Regions from separate parts of the Musicola paradisiaca NCPPB 2511 genome, predicted to be linked through region 2. Evidence: predicted binding sites of a transcription regulator. Region 2 holds the regulator's gene; each other region holds the start of a gene.
What was found. The regulator PurR, encoded in region 2, represses purine synthesis genes. The targets are predictions, from matches to a motif close to CANGCAAACGTTTGCNTG.
Positions count from the first base shown of each region.

Region 1: the regulator PurR is predicted to act here: its motif matches at 1,772-1,789, upstream of gcvT (glycine cleavage system aminomethyltransferase GcvT).
Region 3: the regulator PurR is predicted to act here: its motif matches at 1,801-1,818, upstream of DPA2511_RS03440 (nucleoside-specific channel-forming protein Tsx).

Region 1 covers NZ_CM001857.1:3,849,090-3,853,290, forward strand. The annotation lists gene gcvP (aminomethyl-transferring glycine dehydrogenase) at 1-106, opposite strand, end outside; gene gcvH (glycine cleavage system protein GcvH) at 187-597, opposite strand; gene gcvT (glycine cleavage system aminomethyltransferase GcvT) at 628-1,728, opposite strand; gene DPA2511_RS16960 (ABC transporter substrate-binding protein) at 2,307-3,128, shown strand; gene DPA2511_RS16965 (amino acid ABC transporter permease/ATP-binding protein) at 3,273-4,201, shown strand, end outside.
Region 2 covers NZ_CM001857.1:1,986,231-1,990,431, reverse strand. The annotation lists gene DPA2511_RS08685 (C40 family peptidase) at 102-1,172, shown strand; gene cydH (cytochrome bd-I oxidase subunit CydH) at 1,320-1,409, opposite strand; gene purR (HTH-type transcriptional repressor PurR) at 1,782-2,807, shown strand; gene cfa (cyclopropane fatty acyl phospholipid synthase) at 3,140-4,201, shown strand, end outside.
Region 3 covers NZ_CM001857.1:736,933-741,133, reverse strand. The annotation lists gene ampE (beta-lactamase regulator AmpE) at 35-889, opposite strand; gene ampD (1,6-anhydro-N-acetylmuramyl-L-alanine amidase AmpD) at 896-1,462, opposite strand; gene DPA2511_RS03440 (nucleoside-specific channel-forming protein Tsx) at 1,884-2,747, shown strand; gene nadC (carboxylating nicotinate-nucleotide diphosphorylase) at 2,886-3,776, shown strand; gene ppdD (prepilin peptidase-dependent pilin) at 4,040-4,201, shown strand, end outside.

The DNA.
Region 1 (4,201 bases), 1.9 Mb from region 2:
CCGCGCCAATCGTGGCCAGCATCTGCTGCTGTTGTTCAACGGACGGGCCGAGATGACGCTCCACAAAAGCGCTGTTCTGTTCAAGTTGACTGAGAGTCTGGGTCATTAGGGGAGTTTCCTGCATCACACAAAATCAAGCGGACAACAAAATGCCCCGCCACGGCAAGGGTGAACGGGGCATCTCAATTACTCGTCTTCGTCGCCGTCTTCTTCTTCCAACAGCGCCTGGTAGCCTGCGGCATCCAGCAGTTCGTTCAGTTCGGATTCGTCAGACGCTTTGATACGGAACAACCAACCCTCCGCGTAAGGCGCGCTGTTGACCAGCTCAGGAGCGCCTTCCAGCTCATCGTTGACAGCCACGATTTCACCGCTGATCGGCGCGTACACATCCGACGCCGCCTTCACGGACTCCGCCACGGCGCAGTCATCACCCGCGTTCACCACGCTGCCGATTTCCGGCAGATCGATGAAGACCATATCACCCAACAGCTCCTGGGCATGTTCAGTGATACCGATGCTATAAACACCGTTACCCTCCGCCATCACCCATTCATGAGACGAGGTATATTTTAGTTCTGCCGGAACATTGCTGCTCATTGCTACCTTCTCCTTCCATTCAAGCCAAAATTAAAACTGAACAACCGCTTTGCCCGCGCGAACAAAATTCGGTTTGGTCACGCGCACCGGCATCTCACGGTTGCGAATCAGAACGATTGCCTGCTCGCCAATCCCCTGCGGAACACGGGCCAACGCGATGCTGACACCCAGTGTGGGCGAGAACGACCCGCTGGTGATCACCCCTTCGCGCACCACGCCCTGATCATCAGTAAACTGCACCGTCTGGCCATGACGCAATACCCCTTTCTCCGTCATCACCAGACCCACCAATTGTTCGGTGCCCGCATCACGCTGACGCTCCAGCGCATCACGCCCGATAAACCGGCGATCGTCCGGCTGCCAGACGATAGTCCATCCCATGTTGGCGGCCAGCGGCGAAACCGTTTCGTCCATATCCTGACCATAGAGATTCATGCCCGCTTCCAGGCGCAAGGTATCACGAGCGCCGAGCCCGCAGGGCTTCACACCGGCCGCCAGCAGTTGCTGCCAGAAACTGACCGCCAGCTCCCGCGGCAGCGCGATTTCATAGCCCGCTTCGCCAGTATAGCCAGTGGTGGCGACGAACAGGTTATCAGCCTGTACGCCAAAAAACGGTTTCATGCCCGCTACCTGCTCACGCTGGGCATCGCTGAACAAACTGCGGGTTTTCTCCTGCGCCAGCGGCCCCTGTACGGCGATCAGCGACAGATCGTCACGCTCGCGGATCTCCACCGAGAAAGGCGCCGCCTGCTCGCGGATCCAGGCCAGATCTTTTTCGCGCGTGGCGGAATTGACCACCAGGCGGAAATAATCTTCCCGCAAAAAGTAGACGATCAGGTCATCAATCACACCGGCGGACGGCGTCAGCATGGCGCTGTACAACGCCTTGCCCGGTTGCGTCAATCTGGCGACATCGTTTGCCAGCAGATAACGCAAAAACTCGCGGGTGCGCGCGCCATGCAGATCCACGATCGTCATGTGTGAAACATCAAACATGCCGGCGCTACTGCGCACCGTGTGGTGTTCTTCCAGTTGAGAACCGTAATGCAGCGGCATCATCCAGCCGTGAAAATCCACCATTTTGGCGCCATCGGCCAGGTGCTGCTCATACAACGGGGTTTGCTTTGCCATCTTTTCCCTCTCGGTCAACGGTGCAAGACAGTGCTTCTTTCACTGCGCAAACGTTTATCTTGGCACTGAACTTACCACCGTTACCTATGCTTCACCACTCCCTTATCCATAAGTTTATCTATATAAACTCAAAGCAGCACATTAAACGTCCCCTCCGCCGTATAAACATAAAAAACCAATAAAAATAAAAAATATAAAAATAAAATCCAATAAATAACCAATTTGTAAAAATAAAAACAAAAATAGGAAAATAACAGAGAGGGATATTATCCAAACAACCCACAATGGATTAGATAAAATAATGCGAAAAACCGGCAAAATTAGATTATTTCAGGTCAGCGGGGACATGGCTGCCCGCGATGGTCATGCCAAGACTTGCACCACTGCAGAGCACAAAAACGGTGCATTTCCCGCCCCCGTGCTCTGCGACAACAGGTGTCAACCACGCAGCTAACGGTGTTAATCATTAGCCAACCATCGATAAATTCAGCGCTTTCATTAAAAAAAATAAAAAATGGCACTAATAATGCTTATTTATTGTTGAACAATTTAAACCATACCGACACCAGGAGAGCGCCATGAAAACCATACTGAAAGGCCTGATCTGTTCATTGCCCCTGTTATTGCTGCCGTTGACCGGGCAAGCCCGTACGCTGCAACCCGGCGTATTGACCATCGGATCGGATCTGACCTATCCACCGTACAACTACCTGCAAAATAACCAACCCGCCGGTTTCGACGCCGAGCTAATGGCACTGATCGGCGCACCGCTGAAACTCAAACCCGAAGTGAAAGATACCCGCTTCGCCAGCCTGATTCTCGGCATCAAAGCCAGTAAATTCGATGTCGTTGCCTCCACGCTTTACGTTACGCCGGAGCGAGCTGCACAGGTTTCATTCCTGCCGTATATGAAAACCGGCGGCGCCTTCCTGGTGCTGACCCACAGCGCCTTTACACCGAAAACGCCGGAAGAGTTATGCGGCAAGCGCGTCAGCTCCATCAAGGGCGGCGCCTGGATCGCCCGCTTGAACAAAGTGTCCACCGATTACTGTAAACCCCACGGACAGGGGCCCATCACCGTTCAGGAGTTCCCAACCTCGCCGGAGGCAACCCAGGCGCTGATGTCCGGCGCGGTGGACGTGCAATATGAAGACGCTGCGGTCGCCAAATCCAGCGTGGAGAAGACCGGCGGCAAACTGAAAATATCTACCACCAGCATCGTTTATCCCGTCGTAGTGGGGTTGGCGGTCAGCAAAGACAACCCGGAACTGCTGGCCGATCTGAAAAAGGCGTTCGAACAAAAGATCAGCGACGGCAGTTATGAACAACTGCTGAAGAAATACAACGTACAGATGCCAGACGACCAGGAAGTGGAAAAAGCGCTGGCAGGCACGCTGTAACGGCGCTTTGTCGGCGTGACGCCGTTTCGTTAAGCCAACCCAAAGAAACGCGCAGTGCGGGGGGACCGTCAATACCCCGCCCTGCAAGCGCTTTGCCGATGGCAACGCTTAACCGATCGGTATCCCCCCGAAAGTGGAGATGTTATGAATTTTGACTGGCCTTATCTGCTCGAGCTGTTCGCCTACGCCGATTTCTGGCAGGCAAGCTGGCTGGTGGTACAGCTCAGCGTACTGACCTGGTGCGCAGGGATTGTGCTCGGCCTACTGGTGGCGCTGGGCAAACAATCGCGCTTGTCCGGCGTCCGGCGGCTGGCGTCCGTGTATATCTGGCTGTTCCGCAGCTTACCGCTGCTGGTGCTGCTGATTTTCATCTTTAACCTGCCTCAGATATTTCCGCTGACCGCAGGACTGTTGTCAGATCCATTCAGCGCTGGGCTGATTGCGCTTATCGTCAGCGAAACGGCCTACATCGCGGAAATTCACCGTGGCGGCCTGCTATCAGTACAAAAAGGCCAGTTCGAAGCGGGGCGTGCACTGGGATTGCGCGCGGCCCAGATACGCTTCTATATCGTTATTCCGCAAGCGCTGCGCATCTCGCTGCCCACGCTGGTGAATGAGTTTATTACCATTGTCAAACTGACCTCGCTAGTATCGGTGATATCCCTGTCCGAAATTCTGATGGTCGGCCAGCGGCTTTACACCGAAAACTTCAAGGTACTGGAAACGCTGCTGGCGGTGGCCTGCTATTACGTACTGATCGTTACCCTGTTCGAGCGGCTGATCGGGTGGCTGGAAAAACGCATGGACGTCCAGCAGCGTACGCCACAACCGTTCGATGCCGCTGCCGAACGCCGGGCCCTGCCGCCCATTACCGCCGACACCAAACACGCCGCCAGCCCTTCGGCCAAACCCATTCTGGAACTGCAGCGCATCAGCAAAAGCTTCAACGGCAAGCCGGTGTTGCACGATATCAGTCTGGCGGTCAAACCGGGCGAAGTCGTCTCGATCATCGGGCCGTCAGGCTCGGGGAAAACCACATTGATCAGAACCGTCAACGGGCTGGAAACGCTGGA
Region 2 (4,201 bases):
CTATTTTGTAATGAAGAAACACCGAATCCGACTTTTTTATCGAACCAGTTTCAGGAATACTCTGCGGATTGAACGATTGAGGACAACATTCGGTCAGAATAATGATGCGTTTACTTATTACGCTTTTTTTATTGGTTTTCAGTAACCTTTTTTCTTTGGCTCAGGCAGCGACACATTCAGCGGCATCACCGCGCAAAGCCAGCGTGGATAACGTCAATGCTGATGAAGCAGCCAAAAAACATAAGCTGGTCAAAAGCGCCAGAAAAGGCGTTGCTTCCGCACCAGAGAAAAAAGAGGATGTGAAAAAAAACACACTGACGCCGGCTGTAGCTCGCCACGGTAAATCCGCATCCAAAAACATCGACAGTAAAACAACCACAAAAGACCAAACTGCGGCCCCCTCTCACAACAAGAAAACCACACATACCGACAGCGCATCGACAAAGAAAGTGATGTCGCCTCAGGCAAACCGCATCGCCAACAGTAGAAACGCACCAGCGAAAGAGTCACATCAGGCCAATAAAACCGTCATCAAACAAGAACCGGTCGCTCATGGCGGGAATAAAAACAACATACATGAAACCGCCCAGAAAAATCGTCATGCCGCTGCCATCAAGAAACCAGAGGCGGCCCAGGCGGCTAATAAGCACAAAAAAGGCCTGGCGGAAAGCGACGGTGAAAACATCAGCGCCGTACACGGCAAAACGACGAAGGGCAAGCAGGATAAAACAACGCTGGCCTTAAATGCCGTACATAAAAAGCGCTATCAACACGCGAAAACTGCGGCAATGAGCAAACTGATGAGCCAGATTGGTAAACATTACCAATGGGGTGGTTCTTCGCCGTCTGCCGGTTTTGATTGCAGCGGGTTGGTCTATTACGCCTACAAAGATCTGGTGAAAATCCCGATTCCGCGTACCGCCAACGAAATGTTTCATCTACGCGACGCCGCCCCCATCAAGAAGGCCGAACTGGAAAGCGGCGACCTGGTGTTTTTCCGTATCACTAACCGGGGAGCAGCGGATCACGTAGGGGTTTATCTGGGCAATGGCCGTTTTATTCAGTCGCCTCGCTCCGGTGCTGATATTAAAATCAGCAAGTTAAGCGAAGATTACTGGCAAGAGCATTATGTTGGCGCTCGCCGTGTCGTGACCCCAAAAACCATCCGTTAAGTCGCCTTCTGCAACCGTAAGACCATAAGCTCCTTTACTCGGGAGGTTTTTTAGAGAGACAAAAAAACCTCCCGCCGTAAAGCGAGAGGTTCTCAGAAAACACAAGCTCTGACTGCGGATACCGCTTATCAGACGCTTTTCACCGTATCAGTTAAGAACCGCAGTCAACCCCATAATAACGATGACGGTCAGTGAGACGAACGTCGTAAATAGCGACATTTTCAGATTGGTATCCATAGCACTCTCCTTTAATTCACTTTCGGGTCATCTTGATAATTAAGCTACCGAACATGCATCGGGAACAGTATAGTTCATGCGCTCTATAGCACGATGGCAGCATTATTACCGGATTACACAGAAAAAACCTGCTTATCTGTCACAGAGATAATATGAATTACCTCTTCCACTTTCCGCCCAGATCAGACAAAATCCGCAGTTTACCGAACACACTGCGTTTGCGTTGGTGAAGCGTCAGCCCTGCCCTTCAGGTATCTCTCGGCACTCTCCTTCTGAAATCCGACTTTTGTCCAGGCAAAAGCAGGATCCACGCAGGCAAACGATTAACAATATACTTACTGCTGTAACAAGTAGGTTCAGGAGTCATTCTGCATGGCAACGATCAAAGATGTGGCAAAACGTGCTGGCGTTTCGACCACAACCGTGTCTCACGTGATCAATAAAACACGTTTCGTCGCCGAAGAGACCAAAGCCGCAGTACGTGCGGCCATTAAAGAACTACATTATTCCCCCAGCGCCGTCGCACGCAGTTTGAAAGTCAACCATACAAAATCAATCGGGCTGTTGGCGACCTCCAGTGAAGCGCCGTACTTCGCCGAGATCATTGAAGCGGTGGAAAACAGCTGTTATGCCAAAGGCTATACGCTGGTGTTATGCAACTCCCACAATGAGTTGGATAAACAACGCGCGTACCTTTCCATGTTGGCGCAAAAACGTGTCGACGGGCTGCTGGTCATGTGTGCGGAATATCCACCAGCATTACTGACGATGTTGGCAGATTATCGTCATATCCCCATGGTAGTGATGGACTGGGGTGAAGCACACAGTGATTTCACCGATACCATCATCGACAACGCTTTTTCCGGCGGCTATATGGCCGGGCGGTATCTGATCGAACGAGGTCATCGCGATATCGGCGTCATTCCCGGGCCACAAGAACGAAATACAGGCAGCGGCCGTTATCTGGGTTTTCTCAAAGCACTGAAAGAGGCGGACATTCCCATCCGGGAAGAGTGGATAGTTCAGGGTGACTTCGAGCCGGAGTCCGGCTACCGGGCTATGCATCAGATTCTGGCGCAGAAACAACGCCCGACCGCCGTTTTCTGCGGCGGCGATATCATGGCAATGGGCGCCATCTGCGCCGCCGATGAGATTGGATTGCGCGTACCGCAGGATATTTCGGTGATCGGGTATGATAACGTCCGGCACTCCCGCTATTTCACGCCAGCGTTGACCACGATCCATCAACCTAAACAACGTTTGGGGCAGGCGGCATTCTCGATGCTGCTCGATCGCATCACCAGCAAACGAGAAGAATCGCAGATGATCGAAGTCCATCCAACGCTGATCGAGCGGCGCTCAGTTTCTGACGGCCCATTCCGGGATTACCGCCGTTAGTCAGATGACTTTCTTATTCAACGCCGATTTCTAAACCTTCAACACTGCTTCGCCCCAAGCGGGACTTGTCCACAGGACGAAGCAGTCATACACTTGTCATTGTCTTTCGCAACACTCGTAATCAAGAAAGATCGATCTTTTTCTATCCTGTCTATTGGTCGTCGCACTGTTCATCACGACCAGGGATAGATGCCCTTCGCACCGGCTTTTCTCTTATTTTCCTCTGAGAACATCAGAGGTAGACGATGGATTTTTTCCACCGATACCGTTACGGGTAAAATTGTCTACGTTGTTCCTTGTTCGACATCATTCTGACAAGGTAGGGAGAAGTTATGAGTTCATCTTATGTGGAGGAACTGGGTACTCCTGAATCATCCTGGTTCCAGATTATCAACGAAATGCTGTCGGTTGCCGGTATCACCGTCAACGGCTCTTGCCCGTTTGATATTCAGGTCAAAAATCCTGACTTATACAAGCGCATTCTGCGCGAAGGTTCGTTGGGATTGGGTGAAAGTTACATGGACGGCTGGTGGGAATGTGAGCGACTGGATATGTTTTTCCACCGCGTATTGCGGGCGGGGCTGGAGAACCGTCTGCCTGTCCGCTGGCGGGATACTCTCCGGATACTCACGGCGCGGCTGACCAACCTGCAATCCCGACGTCGCGCCTGGATCGTCGGCAAGGAGCATTATGACCTTGGCAATGATCTGTTCACCCAGATGTTAGATCCGTACATGCAATACTCCTGCGGCTACTGGAAACAAGCCGAAACGCTGGAGCAGGCTCAGCAAGACAAATTGCGCATGATCTGCGAAAAGCTACAACTACGCCAGGGAATGACACTGCTGGATATCGGTTGCGGCTGGGGCGGCCTCGCTGAATTCGCCGCACGCTATTACGGTGTTGCCGTGACTGGCGTAACCATCTCCCGCGAGCAACAAAAACTGGCGCAGCAACGCTGTCAGGATCTGGACGTCGATATTCAACTGCTGGATTATCGTGACCTCAATCACCAGTTTGATCGCATCGTTTCCGTCGGCATGTTCGAGCACGTAGGGCCGAAGAATTACGACACCTACTTCCACGTAGTCAGCCGCAATCTCAAGCCTAATGGATTGTTTTTGTTACATACCATCGGCGCCAATCAGACCGACCTGAAAGTCGACCCCTGGATTAACAAATACATATTTCCCAATGGCTGCCTGCCATCGGTGCGCCATATTGCGCAAACCAGCGAACCGTATCTGATTATGGAAGACTGGCACAGCTTCGGCGCTGATTATGATCGTACCCTGATGGCCTGGAATGAACGTTTCCAACAACATTGGTCAAAACTGTCTGGGCACTACCCCGCACGCTTTCACCGTATGTTCAGCTATTACCTGAATGCCTGT
Region 3 (4,201 bases), 1.2 Mb from region 2:
CGGCTTCGGCGCCTAGAGGATCAAGCGCAAGACGTCACACCAACGCACCATAAATCGTCAGCAACGCCACCACCACCACCACGGCTAATGACACCTTTTTCGCCAGCGAAACCGCCGCCCTGGGCGTTGACAGAGGATCGCCGTGCGGCTCTCTCGCCAGAGAAAACTGCGCCAATTGCGTCAACACCCAATATTGGCTGCTGTGCCTGTCAAGCAAGGTGGCGAACCAGGCGGGCAAAGCCTTTTCGCCATGCCCCAATAACGCATAGGCAGCGCCGACGAAACGTACCGGCAACCAATCCAACCAGTGCAACAGCGTATCGATGCCGGAATGCGCTCGTTCCAACGGCGTATGGTGGCGAGCCAGACAGCTTTGACGAGCGCGCAGAATCGAATAACCGACCAACGCCACCGGGCCGTAGGGCCCGGCGACAACAAACCAGAACAACGGGGCCAGATAACAGCGAAAGTTAATCCACAACAGCGCGTTCTGTAGCTCTTTCAGACGTTCGCGCTCGCCGGCATCCTGCGGTAAACCGTGAATCAACGCCAGCTCTTCTTCCATCTCGCGGCAAGCGTCGGCCTCACCGCGTTGTACTGACGCCAGATAACGCCGATAGTGTTGCCTGACTTCGCCGGCGCCGATGCACAACAGCCCGATGGCAATCCACAACAGCAATAATGGCAAGCCGAACAACCAACCGCTCGCCAGCCACAGCAGGATCACGACCACCCCCATACCGCCAAACGCCAGCAACAACGTTTGAAGAAAGGAAGGCGCGGGAAGATAACGAAAAATCACTTCAAGATGGTGATCCAGCTGCCAGTGTTTCCCCAACTTAAATAAGCGTTCCCACCCCAACACCAACAATAGGGTAAACAGCGTCATCAGTAATTACTCCTCTTCTCCATTCGAGTTTTCCCCTTGCCATTGATGTTGATAGCGCGGCCAGTCAAACGCAGAACCGGGGTCGGTTTTACGGCCGGGCGCGATATCGCTATGGCCGGTAATGCGCGCCGACGTAATGGGGTATTCACCATGCAATACGCGAGTGACCTCGGCTAGCGCCGTGTACTGCGCATCGGTAAACGGCGTGCTATCTGTTCCTTCCAGTTCAATGCCGATAGAAAAATCATTGCACCGTTCACGTCCTTCAAAACAGGAAACGCCTGCATGCCAGGCGCGTCGTTCGAAAGACACGTACTGAACGATTTCGCCATCTCGCCGAATCAGGCAATGCGCCGACACCCGTAACTGGCTGATGGTTGCAAAATACGGATGCGCATCGCCATTCAGCGTACCGGTAAACAGCTGATCGATATAAGGCCCGCCAAACTCCCCCGGCGGCAGGCTGATATTATGAATAACCAGCAATGACGGCTTTTCGTCATCCGGCCGCGCATCCTGATGCGGCGACAGTACGCGCCGGACGCCCGTCAGCCAGCCCTGCTCCATCCTCATTCCGTCTTCTCCTCTACATCAGGCCGCCAATCGCCGGCTATCAGCCTTGATAACGCCCGCCCTACCCGTTCAGGGTTCAACTCAATCAAGGGGTAAACCTGAACCCCGTCGCCATTGCGCATGCGTTCCCCGCCATCCCGCAATAGTACCGCATATCCCGTATCCGGGATGCGTCAAAACACCGATGCCCGTCATTGGCGCCAACCGAGGAAATTAACCGCCTGCCGGCATGCCGAATCAAAGGACTTCTGGTATGCTGCATCCCCCTCACGGCCGGAGGCCGCCGCATCCCGTCGTTCCTGCCTCTGGCAGTCGTAGCGGCGCGCTTCCCACGTTTTGAGGCAACCACCTGCCGGATCGCATTAGTTTGTTCCGGCGCTATTTATTCCGTTATTTATGCCGTAAACCCGGCCAGCTCATTATGAAAAATATCCTTGCGCTATGCGCAGTAACGACCTTGTCGTACAGCACGCCAACTCTTGCCGATGAAAATACCCCTCAATACCTCTCTGACTGGTGGCATCAGAGCGTCAATGTCGTCGGCAGTTATCACACCCGTTTCGGCCCCCAATTGAATAACGACGTCTACCTCGAATACGAAGCGTTTGCACATAAGGACTGGTTCGATTTCTACGGTTACGTCGATGTGCCGAAAGTCTTCGGCGCAGGCAATACCCCCGATCGCGGCATCTGGGATAAAGGCTCACCGCTGTTTATGGAAATTGAACCCCGCTTCTCCATCGACAAACTGACCAATACCCCGTTGGGTTTCGGCCCGTTTAAAGAGTGGTATGTCGCCAACAACATCATTTACGATCAGGGCAGAAATAACGACTCCCGTCAGAGCACCTGGTATGTCGGGCTGGGCACCGATATCGATACCGGAACCGACCTCTCTCTGTCCGCCAACGTCTATGCCAAATATCAAGGGCAAAACTATGCCGCGCCGAATGAAGATCGGTGGGACGGCTACCGTTTCAAAATCAAATACGTTTATCCGATCGCGGACGCACTGGGCGGCAAACTGACCTATATCGGCTTCACCAATTTCGATTTCGGTTCCGACCTGCGCAATGCAGCGGGCGCTTCCCGCACCAGCAATGCCATCGCTTCCAGCCATATTCTGGCGCTGAACTATGCACACTGGCATTACTCGGTGGTTGCCCGCTATTTCCATAATGGCGGTCAGTGGGCGGAGGGTACCGAGCTTGATTTCGGACGCGGCCCGTTCAATGTTCGCTCAACCGGATGGGGCTACTATCTGGTCGCCGGTTACAACTTCTAATCCACCCGCCACATTGGCGCTCTGATGCAAGCAGAGCGCCAAATCATAAGCAACACACTGAATAATAAAGATAAATAAATTGGATGCTCCGCAACAAACAGGGTAGCATAGGTGCCCGGCTAACCCTGGAGTAAGAAGATGACCACACGCCGTTATAGTCAGGAACAGCGCCGTACTGAGCTGCTCAATCGTATCGCAAATGATATTCCCGTCAGCGTACAACAGGCGCTAAGCGAAGATCTGGGAGGAGAAGTCAGTCTGGATCAGGATATTACCGCTCAGTTGCTGCCTGACGATAAACCGGCCGCCGCCGTGATCATTACCCGTGAAGCCGGCATTTTCTGCGGCCAGCGCTGGCTGGAAGAAGTGTTCTTCCAGTTGGGAGGCGGCGTCGACGTGAAATGGCTGGTGCAGGACGGCGACACGCTGAAAGAAAACCAGCCGCTGTGCCGCCTGCAAGGCTCCTCCCGTCAACTACTGACCGGCGAACGCACCGCACTGAATTTCCTGCAAACGCTTTCCGGCGTCGCTACCGAAGTCAATCGTTACGTACAACGCCTGACCGGTACTCATACCCAGTTGCTGGATACGCGCAAAACGTTGCCGGGTCTTCGCACTGCGCTGAAATACGCCGTACTGTGCGGTGGCGGCAGTAACCATCGTCTTGGCCTGGCCGACGCCTTTCTGATCAAGGAAAACCATATTATCGCCGCCGGTTCCATCCGCAAGGCGGTGGAGCAGGCGTTCCGACTGCGTCAGGATGTGCCGATCGAAGTTGAAGTAGAAACATTGGACGAATTGCAGCAAGCGCTGGATGCCGGCGCCGACATCATCATGCTGGATAATTTTACGTTGGACGCTATCCGTACCGCCGTGCAACAAGCCCATGGGCGGGCACAACTTGAGGTCTCCGGCAACGTCACACTGGATACGCTGCGCGATTACGCCGAAACCGGCGTGGACTACATTTCCGTCGGCGCACTGACCAAGCACGTCAGGGCGCTGGATCTCTCCATGCGCTTTGACTAACGCGCGATGCCAGGCTCTCCGCCCCACCGGGGAGCCGGCCACACCGACGAAAAACCAACGCCAGTAATCACACGCGATGCCATCTTTACCGCCTCATCCCCCTCCCTGCCTGATGCTGAGTAGCCGCTCGCAAAAAATTGCCAACACGACACACCGCCGCTAATTTTCGGTGCGAAGCCGTTTCCCGATCCTGTTTTCCACCGTCGTCAGTCACTCTACCGTCAACTATGCTGCCGACATCCGCCACACCAGGGAAAAGGGCTATGAGACACCAGGGATTCACATTGATAGAACTGATGGTGGTGATTGTAATCATCGCCATCCTGAGCACGCTGGGCATCCCGGCGTATCAGGGCTACCTGCAGAAAGCCGCGATGACGGACATGCTGCAAACCATGGTTTCCTATAAGACTGCTATCGATATC